One region of the Microbispora sp. GKU 823 genome, then DNA from elsewhere that is predicted to be linked to it. Evidence: predicted binding sites of a transcription regulator. Region 1 holds the regulator's gene; the other holds the start of a gene.
What was found. Region 1 encodes LexA, which represses DNA repair genes until DNA is damaged. Its sites were predicted from a motif close to TCGAACANNTGTTCGA; they were not measured.
Positions count from the first base shown of each region.

Region 2: B1L11_RS37575 (SAV_6107 family HEPN domain-containing protein) is a predicted target of LexA. The motif match lies at 5,458-5,473, and genes of this name have one in related genera.

Region 1 covers NZ_MWJN01000116.1:14,006-21,412, forward strand. The annotation lists gene B1L11_RS37885 (alpha/beta fold hydrolase) at 1-279, shown strand, start outside; gene B1L11_RS37890 (SDR family NAD(P)-dependent oxidoreductase) at 353-1,123, opposite strand; gene B1L11_RS37895 (vitamin B12-dependent ribonucleotide reductase) at 1,431-4,340, opposite strand; gene nrdR (transcriptional regulator NrdR) at 4,474-4,944, opposite strand; gene lexA (transcriptional repressor LexA) at 5,376-6,092, shown strand; gene B1L11_RS52985 (cellulase family glycosylhydrolase) at 6,180-7,407, opposite strand, start outside.
Region 2 covers NZ_MWJN01000114.1:7,675-15,081, reverse strand. The annotation lists gene B1L11_RS37600 (dihydroorotase) at 1-867, opposite strand, end outside; gene B1L11_RS37595 (aspartate carbamoyltransferase catalytic subunit) at 894-1,829, opposite strand; gene pyrR (bifunctional pyr operon transcriptional regulator/uracil phosphoribosyltransferase PyrR) at 1,826-2,383, opposite strand; gene B1L11_RS37585 (transcriptional regulator) at 2,829-3,323, shown strand; gene B1L11_RS37580 (arginine deiminase) at 3,482-4,726, shown strand; gene B1L11_RS37575 (SAV_6107 family HEPN domain-containing protein) at 4,752-5,189, opposite strand; gene B1L11_RS37570 (L,D-transpeptidase family protein) at 5,594-6,463, opposite strand; gene B1L11_RS37565 (YbaK/EbsC family protein) at 6,590-7,066, shown strand; gene B1L11_RS37560 (GNAT family N-acetyltransferase) at 7,111-7,407, shown strand, end outside.

The sequences.
Region 1 (7,407 bases):
TCTCTCGACGGGACCGAGGAGGGGTTCGCCAGGCAGGCTCTGGCCGACATCTCCGTCGACATCACGGAGCTGCTGCCCCGCGTGACCGCGCCGACGCTGATCGTCTCCAGTGCCGACGACCGGATCGTGCCGCCGCACCACCAGCGCGAGCTCGCCCGGCTGATTCCGCACGCCGGCCTCGTGACCGTCCCCGGCGGCCACGGCCTGCCGTTCGAGGACCCCGCCGCGTTCACCGCCGTCATCACCGACCACCTGGACCGCATGGCCACGACGTTCTGAGATCCGCGAAGGGGGCGCCCTGTTCCGGCGTACCTGAGGTAGCCGGGCGGACGCAGTCAAGAGTGCGACGTCGTCACGGTGGCATTCGATAACCCGCGTCGAGCCTGGAAATGGCGGCGTTGAAATATCCGTTCTCGACGATATGGGCGGCGAACGCCGCGAATTCGTCCGGGGTCCCGAGCCGGCGAGGATTGAGGAACTGCTTGATCCCCTCCGCCTTCATGTCCTCGTCGGCATAGCCGTCGACCATAGGGGTGTCGAAGCCCCCGGGGACGATGGTGTTGACGCGTATTCCCTGCCCGGCGAACTCGCGGGCGGCCGGCAGAGTCATGCCCTCGATGGCGGCCTTGGTCGCGGCGTATCCGACCAATCCGGTGGTTCCCTCGCGGGCGGCGACGGAGGAGGTGTTGATGATGACACCCCGCTCACCGTCCTCGTCGGGGGCGTTGCCCAGCATCACGGCCGCCGCGTGGCTCATCACGTTGAAGGTGCCGATGAGATTGGTGCTCACGAGCCGGGTCAGCACGGTCGTATCGCTGGGTCGTCCGGTGTCGGTGACGAGGATGACGGGGGCGAGGATGCCGGCGGTGTTGACGTTGATGTCGAGCGTTCCGAACCTGTCCAGGGTGGCGGCGACGACGGCGGCGACCGCCTCGGCGTCGCCGATGTCGGCGCCGATCCCGAGGGCGTTCTCGCCGAGATCGTCGGCAATCTGGGCGGCGAGCATGCCGCGCCGACCGACGATGACGACATTCGCGCCCCGAGCGGAGAAATGTCGTGCGACTCCCAAACCGAGCCCGGAGGTACCGCCGGCGACGAGGACTGTCTTGCCGCGAATGTCCATGATCTACCTTCCGGAGCAGGTCGGTGGCACGTTTCACGGCTGTGCGCCGTCTCAGGCATCCCCCACAGTCTGTGCAGAGCGTGGAGACTCCGGATATGCATGCGATGGCCTTCTTCGGTCGATCCCGGGAAGTAATTTCCTTTCTCACTGGAAAGATTCGTCCGTTGTTTTGGGCAACCGTTAAAGCCGCTACGTTGAATCGAATGTGCTCAAAAGTCGTCGGTGGGTCACCCGCGTGACGGCGGCGGTTGAGACGGGCGAAGGGGGCCGGCGCACTCGCCGGCCCCTTCGCTCACGGGGTGGTTGGTCAGCTGCAGCCGCTGGTGCTGCCGCAGCCCTCGCAGACGTAGCAGCTGCCGGCCGGGCGCATCTTGGTGCCGCAGGTCATGCACAGCGGCGCGTCCGCCGTACGGCCCTGGTGGCTCTCCAGCGAGGCGCCGACCCGGCGCGGCTCCGGCACCGCCACCGGCGCGACCTGCCCGTTCGACAGGCCCTCGGCGGGCTTGGCCTCGACCGGCGCGGCCTGCGCCTTCTCGACGGGCGCCTGCCCGCTCTCGATGGGCGCCGACTGCGCCAGGGCCGCGGTGTCCACGTCCTGGAGCGCGGCCGGGTCCTCGCCGCGCTGCTGCGCGGCCCGCTCCGAGGCGGAGAAGATGCCCAGCGCGGCCCGGTCCTCGTACGGCAGGTAGTCGAGCGCGAGCCGCCGGAAAATGTAGTCCATCACGGACTGCGCCATCCGGACGTCGGGGTCGTCGGTCATGCCCGCCGGCTCGAACCGCATGTTGACGAACTTCTGCACGTACGTGTCGAGCGGCACGCCGTACTGGAGGCCGATCGAGATCGCCACGGAGAAGGCGTCCATCACGCCCGCGAGCGTGCTGCCCTGCTTGGACATCTTGAGGAAGACCTCGCCCAGGCCGTCGTCGGGGTAGGACGAGGCGGTCATGTAGCCCTTGGCGCCGCCCACCGTGAAGCGGGTGGTGGTGCTCGGCCGCTGGTTCGGCATCCGCCGCCGGGTCGGCCGCGCGACCTCCACGACCTGGACGATCGGCTCCTTCTCCGCGGCCTCCTCGGAGACCTCCTCGGAGGTCTTCTTCGCGACCGACAGCGGCTGTCCGACCTTGCAGTTGTCGCGGTAGACGGCCAGGGCCTTGAGGCCGAGCTTCCAGCCCTCCAGGTAGACCTGCTCGATGTCGTCCACCGTGGCCGACTCGGGCAGGTTCACGGTCTTGGAGATCGCGCCGGACAGGAACGGCTGGACGGCCGCCATCATCCGGACGTGGCCCATCGGGGCGATGGCACGCTCGCCCATCGCGCAGTCGAACACCTCGTAGTGCTCCGGCCGCAGGCCCGGGGCGTCCACGACGTGGCCGTGCTCGGCGATGTACTCGACGATGGCCTCGACCTGCTCCTCCAGGTAGCCGAGCCGGCGCAGCGCCCGCGGGATCGTCTGGTTGACGATCTGCATCGACCCGCCGCCGACGAGCTTCTTGAACTTCACCAGCGCCAGGTCGGGCTCGATGCCGGTGGTGTCGCAGTCCATCATCAGGCCGATGGTGCCGGTCGGGGCGAGCAGCGACGCCTGGGCGTTGCGGTAGCCGTTCTTCTCGCCGAGCCTGAGGCACTCCTGCCACTGCCGGGTGGCCTCGGCGTGCAGGGCCTTGTCCATGTCGTCGAGCGTGCGCAGGTCGTCGTTGGCCGCGGCGTGCTTGCGCATGACCCGCTTGTGCGGCTCGGCGTTGCGCTGGTAGCCGTCGTACGGGCCGACGATCCCGGCGAGCTCGGCCGAGCGGCGGTAGGACACGGCGGTCATCAGCGAGGTGATCCCGGCCGCGATGGCCCGGCCGCCGTCGGAGTCGTACGCGTGGCCGGTCGCCATCAGCAGCGCGCCCAGGTTGGCGTAGCCGATGCCGAGCTGACGGTACGCCCGGGTGGTCTCGGCGATCTTCTGCGTCGGGAAGTCGGCGAAGGTGATCGAGATGTCCATCGCGGTGATGATCAGCTCGGTGACCTTCACGAAGGTCGCGACGTCGAAGCTGTCGTCGTCACGCAGGAACTTCAGCAGGTTGATCGACGCGAGGTTGCACGAGGAGTTGTCCAGGTGGACGTACTCCGAGCAGGGGTTGCTGGCCGTGATGCGCCCGGTCTCCGGGCAGGTGTGCCAGTCGTTGATCGTGTCGTCGTACTGCACGCCGGGGTCGGCGCACTCCCAGGCGGCCTGGGCCATCTTGCGGAACAGCGACCGGGCCTCGACCTCCTCGATGACCTCGCCGGTCAGCCGGGCCCGCAGGCCGAACTTCCCGCCGGCCTCGACCGCGCGCATGAACTCGTCGGAGACCCGCACCGAGTTGTTGGCGTTCTGGTACTGGACGGACACGATGTCCTTGCCGCCGAGGTCCATGTCGAACCCGGCGTCGCGCAGCGCGCGGATCTTGTCCTCCTCGCGCGCCTTGGTCTCGATGAACTCCTCGATGTCGGGGTGGTCCACGTCGAGGACGACCATCTTGGCCGCCCTGCGGGTGGCGCCGCCCGACTTGATGGTGCCGGCGGAGGCGTCGGCGCCGCGCATGAAGGAGACCGGGCCGCTGGCCGTGCCACCGCTGGACAGCAGTTCCTTGGACGAGCGGATGCGGGAGAGGTTGACCCCAGAGCCGGAGCCGCCCTTGAAGATCACGCCCTCTTCCTTGTACCAGTCGAGGATCGACTCCATGGTGTCGTCCACGGCCAGGATGAAGCAGGCGCTCACCTGCTGGGGCGAGCGGGTGCCGACGTTGAACCACACCGGGGAGTTGAAGCTGAAGATCTGGTGGATCAGCGCGTGCTTGAGCTCGTGGTCGAAGATCTCCGCGTCCTCCTCGGAGGCGAAGTAGCCGTTCTCGAGGCCGGTCCTGGTGTAGACGCCCACGACCCGGTCGACGAGCTGCTTGAGGCTCGACTCGCGCTGCGGGGTGCCCACCGCCCCGCGGAAGTACTTGGTGGTGACGATGTTGGCCGCGTTGACCGACCAGAAGTCCGGGAACTCCACGCCGTGCTGCTCGAAGTTGACCGAGCCGTCCCGCCAGTTCGTCATCACGACGTCGCGCCGCTCCCAGCGGACCTCGTCGTACGGGTGGACACCCGGGGTGGTGAAGACGCGCTTCATCTTCAGGCCCTTGCGCGGGCGCTTGCCGGCCCGGCCCCCCGTGCCCGATACGGTGCCGCTCACGGTCTCCGTCATGACTTCCCCCTCCCAGGGCCCGGTGGAGCCCCTCTTTCGGACCACGCTCGTTACAACCTCATCGTCGCGCCGCGGCCACCGCACCCGGCGCCGTGCCGCCGCCTCCGCCCCGTCCCGGTCTCCCGGGAGGCGCTCACTCCTCGATCGGCTCCCGGTCGCCTCTGGCCGCCCTGAGCTGCTCGATCTCCGCCTCGAAGTCGGCCAGCGTCTCGAATCCCCGGTAGACCGACGCGAAGCGCAGGTAGGCCACCTCGTCGAGGTCGCGGAGCGGGCCCAGGATGGCCAGGCCCACCTCGTGGGAGGCGATCTCGGCCGCGCCGGTGCCCCGGATGCTCTCCTCGACGCGCTGCCCGAGCTGGGCGAGGGAGTCCTCGCTGACCGGACGCCCCTGGCAGGCCCGCCGCACGCCGGCGATGACCTTCTCCCGGGAGAACGGCTCGGTGACTCCGCTGCGCTTGCTCACCATCAGCAGCACGGTCTCCTGCGTGGTGAACCTGCGCCCGCACTCGGGGCAGGTGCGCCGGCGGCGGATCGCCGCCCCGTCCTCGGCAGCACGGCTGTCCACGACCCGGGTGTCCGGATGGCGACAGAACGGACAGTGCACTTCATCGCCTCCCTGAACGCACATCCGGAACACAAGGTGTGGTGAACTTACACCGCTGTGACTACTAGATGTTGTGGTCCAACCGTAGGAGTGCCCGACCTTGAACGCAAGTCGAACCGGCCACGGGAGGGGAAGTGCCTGCTCGGCGCGCGTGTCGCGCCTCCAGTCACGGGCGCATCACCTGCCCCACGGGTCGCGGAATACGCCCTTTACGAGCCTTTTCCGGCCGATTTCCGTACGGCTTCTGACCTGGGCGTACAGCACACAGAGAAGATCGGGGAAATCGAACACGGGATCGATCGAACTCCCGTACGATGAGGTGGACGGCGAGATCGGCGATTTCGCTGGATATCGAACAATTGTTTGACGGTGATCTTGAATCGCGGTACGGTCGCTCTGTGCGACATGAGGAACACGGATTGAGAGGTGGCATCGTGAGTGACCGAAGTGAGCAAGCGGATGGCGTCAGCGACCTCGCGGTTCGCAGGCGCGACTCGCTTGGCCTCACCCCCAGGCAGCGGAAGATCCTCGAGGTGATCCGCGACTCGGTCCAGCAGCGCGGCTATCCGCCGTCCATGCGGGAGATCGGGGAAGCGGTCCAGCTGACCAGCACCTCCAGCGTGTCGCACCAGCTCACGGCGCTCCAGCGTAAGGGCTACCTTCGGCGTGACCCGCATCGGCCCCGGGCCCTGGAGGTCCGGCTGCCGGGCGAGCCGGTGCTGTGGGTGGACCCCGACGCCACCTCCGAGGAGGAGTCCGGGTTCAACCGGCCCACCGCGGCCTACGTGCCGCTGGTCGGCCGCATCGCCGCCGGTGGTCCCATCCTCGCCGAGCAGAGCATCGAGGACGTGTTCGCGCTGCCCAAGCAGCTCGTGGGCGAGGGCACGCTGTTCCTGCTCCAGGTCTCCGGCGACTCGATGATCGAGGCCGCCATCGCCGACGGCGACTGGGTCGTGGTGCGGCAGCAGCCGGTCGCCGACAACGGCGACATCGTGGCCGCCATGATCGACGGCGAAGCCACCGTGAAGACGTTCAAGCGCAAGGACGGGCACGTGTGGCTGGTGCCGCACAACCCCAACTACGAGCCGATCCCCGGTGACGAGGCCACCGTGCTCGGCAAGGTGACGGCCGTCCTGCGCAAGCTGTAACCGTCCGCCGGTTCCGGACGCCGCACAGGGACAAGCCCGGCGCTCTCGTGAGCGCCGGGCTTGTGCTCTGCCGTGTTCGGTTCGCCGTCAGGAGGCGGTGCAGCTCACCGGCGACGGAACGCCGTTGGTGCCCGACCAGCTGCCGTTGAAGCCGAACGTGGTCGAGGCCCCGGCGCCCAGCGCGCCGTTGTAGGCCAGGTTCGTCACCGTGACGTTGGACCCGCTCGCGCTGAGCGTGCCGCTCCAGAGCTGGCTGATGCTCTGGCCGTTCGGGAAGGCCCACTTCACGGTCCAGCCCGAGATGGCGGACGACCCCGCCTTGACCGTGACCTCGCCCTGGAATCCGCCGGGATACTGGTTGACGACCTTGTACGTGGCGGTGCACGTCTTCCCACCGGGCGACGAAGGAGACGCGGACGGCGACGCGGAGGGAGACGCCGACGGCGAGACCGACGGCGAGACCGACGGAGACGCCGACGGGGACACGCTCGGCGAGGCCGAGGGCGACACCGGCGGCGTCGGGTTGCCGCCCGTGGGCGGGATCAGATAGGGCGAGATGATGCTCTGCTTGGCCTGGTCGACCGTCGCCCAGTCGTCCTTCAGGATGCCGCCCGTGTCACCCGAGTTGGGGTTCCACGACCAGTAGGTGAACGACATGCCGTTCACCCCGCTGCCCATGTACTTCATGAGCTCCTGGAGCCAGATCTTGTCGATGTTGCTGGCCAGCGTGGTGCCGAACTCGCCCACCATGATCGGCGCGATGTTCTGCTTGTACAGGTAGCCCCAGTACTTGTCCCAGATGGCCGGCATGTTGGCCGGGTACGACGGGTCGTCGAACCACGCCTGGTGGTAGACCGACGTGGCGTACTCGTGGGGCGAGTAGACGAGCCGGTTGGCCACGTTCAGCCGCACCGGGTACTGCCCGGCCTTGGTGAGGTTGCCGCCCCACCAGCCGCAGTCCTCGTCGTTGCTGGTGTCGTTGTCCCAGACGTTGGACAGGCCGCCGCTCGGGCAGCTCACGCCCTCCACGAAGATCAGCCAGTTGGGCTGCACGGACAGGATGGCGTTGCCCGCGCGCTCGGCCGCCAGGCGCCAGTCGCGCGACTCGTCGCCGCAGCCCCAGCAGGAGCCGGTCGCGTTCGGGTTGGTGCCGTCGGCGTGCGGCTCGTTGTGCAGGTCGGCCCCGATGACGGTGGTGTTGCCCGCGTAGTGCTGGGCCAGCGACTTCCAGTCGCTGATCCAGGTGGACTCGGGGACGCCCGAGGTGTACCACAACGCCGTCTGGCCCGCGCTGGTCGGCCGGTGCCGGTCGAGG
Region 2 (7,407 bases), on a different contig from region 1:
GTCCTCGTCGGTGCGCAGCGGCGGGTTCACCTTGTAGATCGGGTTGTACGGCCCGAGCGGCGAGCTCTCCGCGCAGGAGTCGGTCAGCAGCAGGTGGTGCGGGGTGACCTCGGCGGTCACGTCCCAGCCCTTCGACTTGGCCCAGCGGATGATCTCGACGGAGCCCGCGGTGGAGACGTGGCAGACGTGCAGCCGGGAGCCGACGTGCGCGGCGAGCAGGCAGTCGCGCGCGATGATCGCCTCCTCGGCGACCGCCGGCCAGCCGGTCAGGCCGAGCCTGGCCGACACCTCGCCCTCGTTGAGCTGGGCGCCCTCGGTCAGCCTGGGCTCCTGGGCGTGCTGGGCGACGACGCCGTCGAACGCCTTGACGTACTCCAGCGCCCGGCGCATCAGCACGGCGTCGGAGACGCACTTGCCGTCGTCGGAGAAGACCCGCACGCGGGCCGCGGAGTCGGCCATCGCGCCGAGCTCGGCGAGCTGGCGGCCCTCGAGACCGGAGGTCACCGCGCCCACGGGCTGCACGTCGCAGTGGCCGTATTCCTGGCCGAGCCGCCAGACCTGCTCCACCACGCCCGCGGTGTCGGCCACCGGGGAGGTGTTGGCCATGGCGTGGACGGCGGTGTAGCCGCCGCGCGCCGCGGCCTGGGTGCCGGTCTCGACGGTCTCGGCGTCCTCCCGGCCGGGCTCGCGCAGGTGGGTGTGCAGGTCGACCAGGCCGGGCAGGGCGACCAGCCCGTCGGCGTCGACCGTCTGGCCGGCCTTCGCGCCCGCGAGATCGCCGGTCTCGGCCACGACGCCGTCGCGCAGCAGGATGTCGCTCGGGGCGCCGCCCAGGATCCGGGCGCCCCTGATGAGGATGGTGGTCACAGTCCCCTCGTGAAGGTCGTACGTGCTCATTCGGCGCCTCCGATCGCGGGCTCGGAACCGCCGAGCAGCAGGTAGAGGACGGCCATCCGGACCGTAACGCCGTTGGCGACCTGCTCGACGATCGTCGAGCGCGGCGAGTCGGCGACCTCCGCGGAGATCTCCATGCCGCGGTTCATCGGGCCGGGGTGCATGACGATGGCGTCGTCGTGCAGGCGGGCGAAGCGGTCGCGGTCGAGGCCGTAGCGGCGGCTGTACTCCCGCGCCGAGGGGAAGTAGGCCGCGTTCATCCGCTCCAGCTGGACCCGCAGCATCATCACGACGTCCGACTTGGGCAGCACGGCGTCGAGGTCGTACGAGATCTGGCAGGGCCAGGTCTCGACCGCCACCGGCAGCAGGGTCGGCGGCGCGACCAGCGTCACCTCCGCGCCGAGCGTGTGCAGCAGCAGCACGTTGGACCGGGCGACCCGGCTGTGCAGCACGTCGCCCACGACGGCGACCTTCAGGCCCTCCAGCCGGCCCAGCCGGCGGCGGATGCTGAAGGCGTCGAGCAGCGCCTGGGTGGGGTGCTCGTGGGTGCCGTCCCCGGCGTTGACCACGCTGCCGCGTACCCAGGTGGCCAGGCGGTGCGGCGCGCCCGAGGCGCTGTGCCGGATCACCACGGCGTCGGCGCCCATGGCCTCCAGGGTGAGCGCGGTGTCCTTCAGCGACTCGCCCTTGGACACGCTCGACCCCTTGGCCGAGAAATTGATCACATCGGCCGACAGGCGCTTGGCCGCGGCCTCGAAGGAGATGCGGGTCCGGGTGGAGTCCTCGAAGAAGAGGTTCACCACCGTGCGGCCGCGCAGCGTCGGCAGCTTCTTGATGGACCGCTGCGAGACCCGCGCCAGCTCCTCGGCCGTGTCGAGGATGAGGAGCGCGTCGTCGCGGGTGAGGTCGCCGGTCGAGATCAGGTGACGCTTCATCGGTCGTCCTCCTTGATGAGCACGACCGCGTCGCGCCCGTCCGTCTCCTCCAGGAAGACCTTGACCTTCTCGCTCTTGGAGGTCGGCAGGTTCTTGCCGACGTAGTCGGCGCGGATCGGCAGCTCCCGATGGCCGCGGTCCACGAGCGTGGCGAGCTGGACGGCCCTGGGCCTGCCCACGTCGTTCAGCGCGTCGAGCGCGGCGCGCACGGTGCGGCCGGAGTAGAGGACGTCGTCCACGAGGACGACGGTCCTGCCGTCCACGCCGTCCGGGGGCAGTTCGGTGCGGCCGAGCGGGCGCGCGGGCCGCAGGCGAAGGTCGTCGCGGTACATCGTGACGTCGATGGCGCCGACGGGGACCTTGATCCCCTCGAACTGCGCGATGCGCCCGGCGATGCGGTGCGCGAGCGTGGCGCCGCGGGTGGGGATGCCGAGCAGGACGACGCTCTCCGCGCCTCTGGTGCGTTCGAGGATCTCGTGCGCGATCCGGGTGAGCGCCCGATGGATGTCGGGCCCCTCCAGGACGGCACGGGCCTGATTTTGGGCATCAGACATGAAAAAGTCACCACCTTTCCCGCCTCACGGGACGGGTCTTAAAAGGGTGTCGGGTCTGCTTAGAGTATCAGGGCCGTCTGCGAACCCCCCTCCCGCCAGGGGTGATGCCCCGGAGGGACCGTCCGCCCCCGGCGTGACGGAGGCGCGCCGGGCCCGTTCCCGGGGCGGGCGAGGGGCGTGCCGGGGATCGGAAGCCGCATCGCACCGGGTGTCGGTGATTTCGGTGAGAGCACTGTTTGACGCTCTTTTTTCCAATCAGCTTGACCTTTGGGAGTGTCGGCTTTACCGTCACTGTCCGTAACCACAACACGCGACCTTCCTGGGTAAAACCCGACGCAGCGGTCACCGAAGGTGCCGGTCACGGCACCAGCCCCGGTGTTCGGAACGCTTAGGACAAGGACGCACAATCAAGTGAGAAGAGACATAGAAAGCCGGGGGCCACACGATGCCGTCTGACTACGCCAAGTCGCTGGGCGCGCGCCTGCGCGCCATCCGGACCCAGCAGGGGCTGTCCCTGCACGGTGTGGAAGAGAAGTCCCGTGGGCGGTGGAAGGCCGTCGTCGTGGGCTCCTACGAGCGGGGCGACCGCGCGGTGACCGTGCAGAAGCTCGCCGAGCTCGCGGATTTCTACGGAGTGCCGGTGTCGGAGCTTCTTCCGGGCGGAGCCGCCCCCAGCCCTCTTGCGCCCGCTCCCAAGCTGGTCATCGACCTGGAGCGGCTGTCCCAGCTGCCGAAGGACAAGGCCGGCCCGCTTGCCCGTTACGCCGCCACCATCCAGAGCCAGCGCGGCGACTACAACGGCAAGGTGCTGTCCATCCGGCAGGAGGACCTGCGCTCGCTCGCGGTCATCTACGACAAGTCGCCGGTCGAGCTGACCGAGGAGTTCATCCACTGGGGCGTGCTCGACGCGGAGGCCCGCCGCGCCGTCGAGTCCTTCTGACCTCCCACCCGGTTCGTACGCGGCTCCCCGTGACGATGTCCGCCCTCTCCGGCCTCTCCGGCCCAGGTCGTGTCAGACACCCCCTCGTCACGGGCGGCGCCGCCGCAACGGGGAGCCGCCCGTACGAGTGATTCCCGCCACGCGGGGATAGGCAGGACATGACGTTTTACGTGGGCTCCGAGGTGGGCAGGCTGCGCCGGGTCCTGGTCGACATACCCGAACTCGCGCTCAAGCGGCTCACCCCGGGCAACAAGGACGGCCTGCTGTTCGACGACGTGCTCTGGGTGCACCGCGCGCTGGAGGAGCACCGGGAGTGGTGCGAGGTGCTCGCCGGGCGCGGCGTCGAGGTGCACCACCTCGGCGACCTCCTGCGGGAGGTGATCGAGATCCCCGACGCGCGCAAGCACATCCTCGACGGCAGCGTCGACGAGCACTGGTTCGGCCCGCTGGCCGCCGACGCGATCCGCAACACGCTCGACGCCCTCGACGCGGACACGCTCGCGCCGCTGCTGACCGGCGGGATCATCAAACGCGAGATCATGGAGCTGGGCTGCGACCCCGGCTCCATCGCCTTCCACACGCTCGGTTTGGACGACTTCGTCCTCCCGCCGCTGCCCAATCACCTGTTCGCCCGCGACACCTCCTGCTGGGTGTACGACGGGGTGTCGATCAACCCGATGCGCAAGAAGGCGCGCAGGCGGGAGACCGTCAACTACGAGGCGGTCTACCGGTGGCACCCGCTGTTCGCCGCGGGGTACGGCAACCCCGACGGCGGCGGGTTCAACGTCTGGTACGAGGGCGTGCGCATGGCCCCAGCCACCATCGAGGGCGGCGACGTCCTGGTGCTCGGCAACGGCGTCGTGCTCGTCGGGGTGAGCGAACGCACCCAGCCGCAGGCCGTGGAGATGCTGGCGACCAACCTGTTCCGGGCGGGGTCGGCGACCCGCATCGTGGCGCTCGACCTGCCCAAGACCCGTGCGTTCATGCACCTCGACACCGTGATGACCAACGTCGACGTGGGCGTGTTCACCAAGTACGCCGGGCTCGGCATGCTCCCGTCGTACACGGTGGAGCCGGGCGACACCGACAAGGAGCTGAAGGTCACCGACCACCCGCCGGAGGACATGCACAAGGCGATCGCGCGGGCCCTCGGCCTGGACGACATCAAGGTCCTCACGCCGACGCAGGACGTGCACGCGGCCGAGCGCGAGCAGTGGGACGACGGCTGCAACGTGCTGGCGCTGGAACCCGGCGTGGTCGTGGCCTACGAGCGCAACACCACGACCAACAACCATCTGCGCAGGCACGGAATCGAGGTCATCACGATCCGGGGCAGCGAGCTCGGCCGCGGGCGCGGCGGGCCGCGGTGCATGAGCTGCCCGCTGGAGCGCGACCCCGTCTGACCACGCGACGGCGTCTGAACGGAGGTCAGCCGGCCATGGGCAGCGTGGGGCGGCCGGGCAGGCCGAGGATCGACTCGACCTCGCCGACGAACCTGTCCGCCTCCGCTATGATCTCCTCTGCGTCGTTCTGCGTGACGGCCCGGACCATTCCGGCCTCGGCCGCCGCGCGCTTGGTCGCGGTCACCGCGAAGTAGGCCGCCCAGTCCGCGAGCTTGGGCTCGGCCTCCGGCAGCAGCTCCCAGGCGCTGCGCAGCCGCCGCCTGCGGCCGTCCATCGGCCGCGGACGGGCCGCGAGGATCCCGGCGGCCGCGCGGAGGGCCGCCAGATGGGCCGACACGTAGCGGTCCGCTGGGGTGGGCCCGACGGTGGCGTCCGCGAGGCATGCCCTGGCGTCCGCGAGGTGTGCCAGAACCGCCTGCGAGAGCCGGGGCCCGCTCTTCTGATCGTCGTTCTGCTCAGTCATGCCCGCCTCCTTGAGTCGTGGCACTCCGGCGAAGGTCGCCGGTGACCTCACAGTCGCAGATCGCACCGACAATTTCGCCGGCCGGGAGATCCCGTGAACCGCTCGAGATCGCCCGACGCTTTCTCAGGCTCCCGTGGGCGGCCGGACGAGGAGCTTCCCCTCTCCCCGTCCGGCCCACGCCGCGGGCCGTGCCGCATCCGTCTCCGCCGACGACGAAGGCACGAATCCAACGGGGTGGGCGCGAGCCGCGAGTCCCACGCCCACTCCATCGAACATAGATTCGATCATGTCCTCTGTCAAGACTGTCAACGAATACGTGTTCGAGGACCGCGTTCGAAACACGGGCACGAGACGACGGAGGGGCCCCGCGCGACACCTCGCGCGGGCCCCTCCGGGGGACGGGATCAGCGCCTGAAGGCGCCCCTGACGTGCACAGGGACGCCCTTGCCGAGCATGCCGGGCAGGATCTCGGCCACGTTCATCGGCAGCCGCACGCAGCCGTGCGACGCCGGGTAGAGCGGCACCGACAGCGCGCCGTGGAGCGCGATGCCGCCGTTGAAGAAGATCGGGTTGTAGAGCTGCCCGAGGTAGGACCGGTGCCAGCCCTTGACCCGCCAAGTGGTCTTGTAGTCGCCGGTCGGCGTGCGGGCGCTGCCGGAGAAGCGCTGCCGCTTGCCGTTCCAGGTGGCGTACTCGGTGTAGGGGATGCCGCTGCCGCTGGAGATGTGGCTGATCAGCACCGGCGCGCCGTCCCGGTACAGAACCATCACCTGCTTGGTCAGGTTCACCTCGACGCGGGTCGCCTTGCCCCTCGGCACCAGGACCTGGGGCGCCCGGGGGTTCTCCAGCGCCTTCCAGGTGCGGGCGGCGACCGTGCTGGTCGGCTTGATCCCCTGCACCTTCTGGAACGCCCAGACCGCCATCATGGTGGTGCCGCCGTACCGGCCGTCGACGCTGCCGGGCACATACCCGAGCTCCTTGAGCCTGGCCTGCAGCGCCTTCACCGCGGAACCCTTGGCGCCGAGCTTGAGCGTCTTGCCCGGGGCGGCGAACTGCGGATAACCGGTGGCACGGGCGGGGACGGCGCCACGTGCCGGGAGCGCGGGAAGCGCCGAGGACACCGAGAACGCCGGGAGCCCGGTCCCCGTGGTCACCACCCCCGCCGGGGCGGCGGTGCGCGCCTGCGCCGTGCCGGCGACGCCGGTCGCCGCGAAGGCCGTCGCGAACGTCACGGCCCCCACCGCGACGAGCAGTCGCCGTCGACTCCTCATCATGACCAACCCCCTCATAAGCCCGTTACTCGATCAAAGGACTCACTTTACGGTCCGATTGTGCGCCGCGTGATCGTAAGTGGCCATAATCGGCCGCGTATGCCCTTGCAATCCGTTTAGAGTGACCAGGTGGCAGAAAAGTTGCATCCCAACGTCGTCCGGGTCCAGGAGGCCCTGCGAGCCCACGCGGTGGAGGGCGAGGTCGTCGTGCTGGGCGAGGCCGCCCCGACGGCCGCCACGGCGGCGGCCCAGCTGGGCTGCGAGGTCGGCGCGATCGCCAACAGCCTGATCTTCGACGCGGACGGCGCGCCGCTGCTGGTGCTGACCAGCGGCGCCCACCGCGTGAACACCGAGCTGGTCGCGCGGCTCGTGGGCGCGGCGAAGGTGCGGCGGGCCACACCGGAGTTCGTCCGCGAGCACACCGGGCAGCCCATCGGCGGCGTCGCCCCGGTCGGGCACCCCGCGCCCGTACGCACGCTGGTGGACAGCTGGCTGAGCAAGCACGAGGTCGTGTGGGCGGCCGCGGGGCATCCCCACACCGTCTTCCCCACGTCCTACGACGAACTGCTGCGCATCACCGGGGGCACGGCCGCCGAGGTGGAGTGACGCCTGCCGGACCGGCCGGGCGCCGTTTTGCTAGTGTGCGACGCGTGATCCGACTGCGACGGGTGGGCCCCGACCAATTCAGGGCGGTGCTGGACACCGTGCTGGAGATCTACACGGTCGCCATGCGCCCGCCGTCGGACCAGCTCGCGGGCCGCATGGCGATCATGCGTAACCACGCCACCTATCCCGACTTCGACTGCGTGCTCGCGGAGGACACGCAGGCCTCCGGGATCGCCGGCTTCGCGTACGGCTTCCACGGCGGCCAGGGGCAGTGGTGGCACGACGTCGTACGCGGGGCGCTGCAGGACCGGGCCGGGCCGGTGGTGGCGGAGGACTGGTTC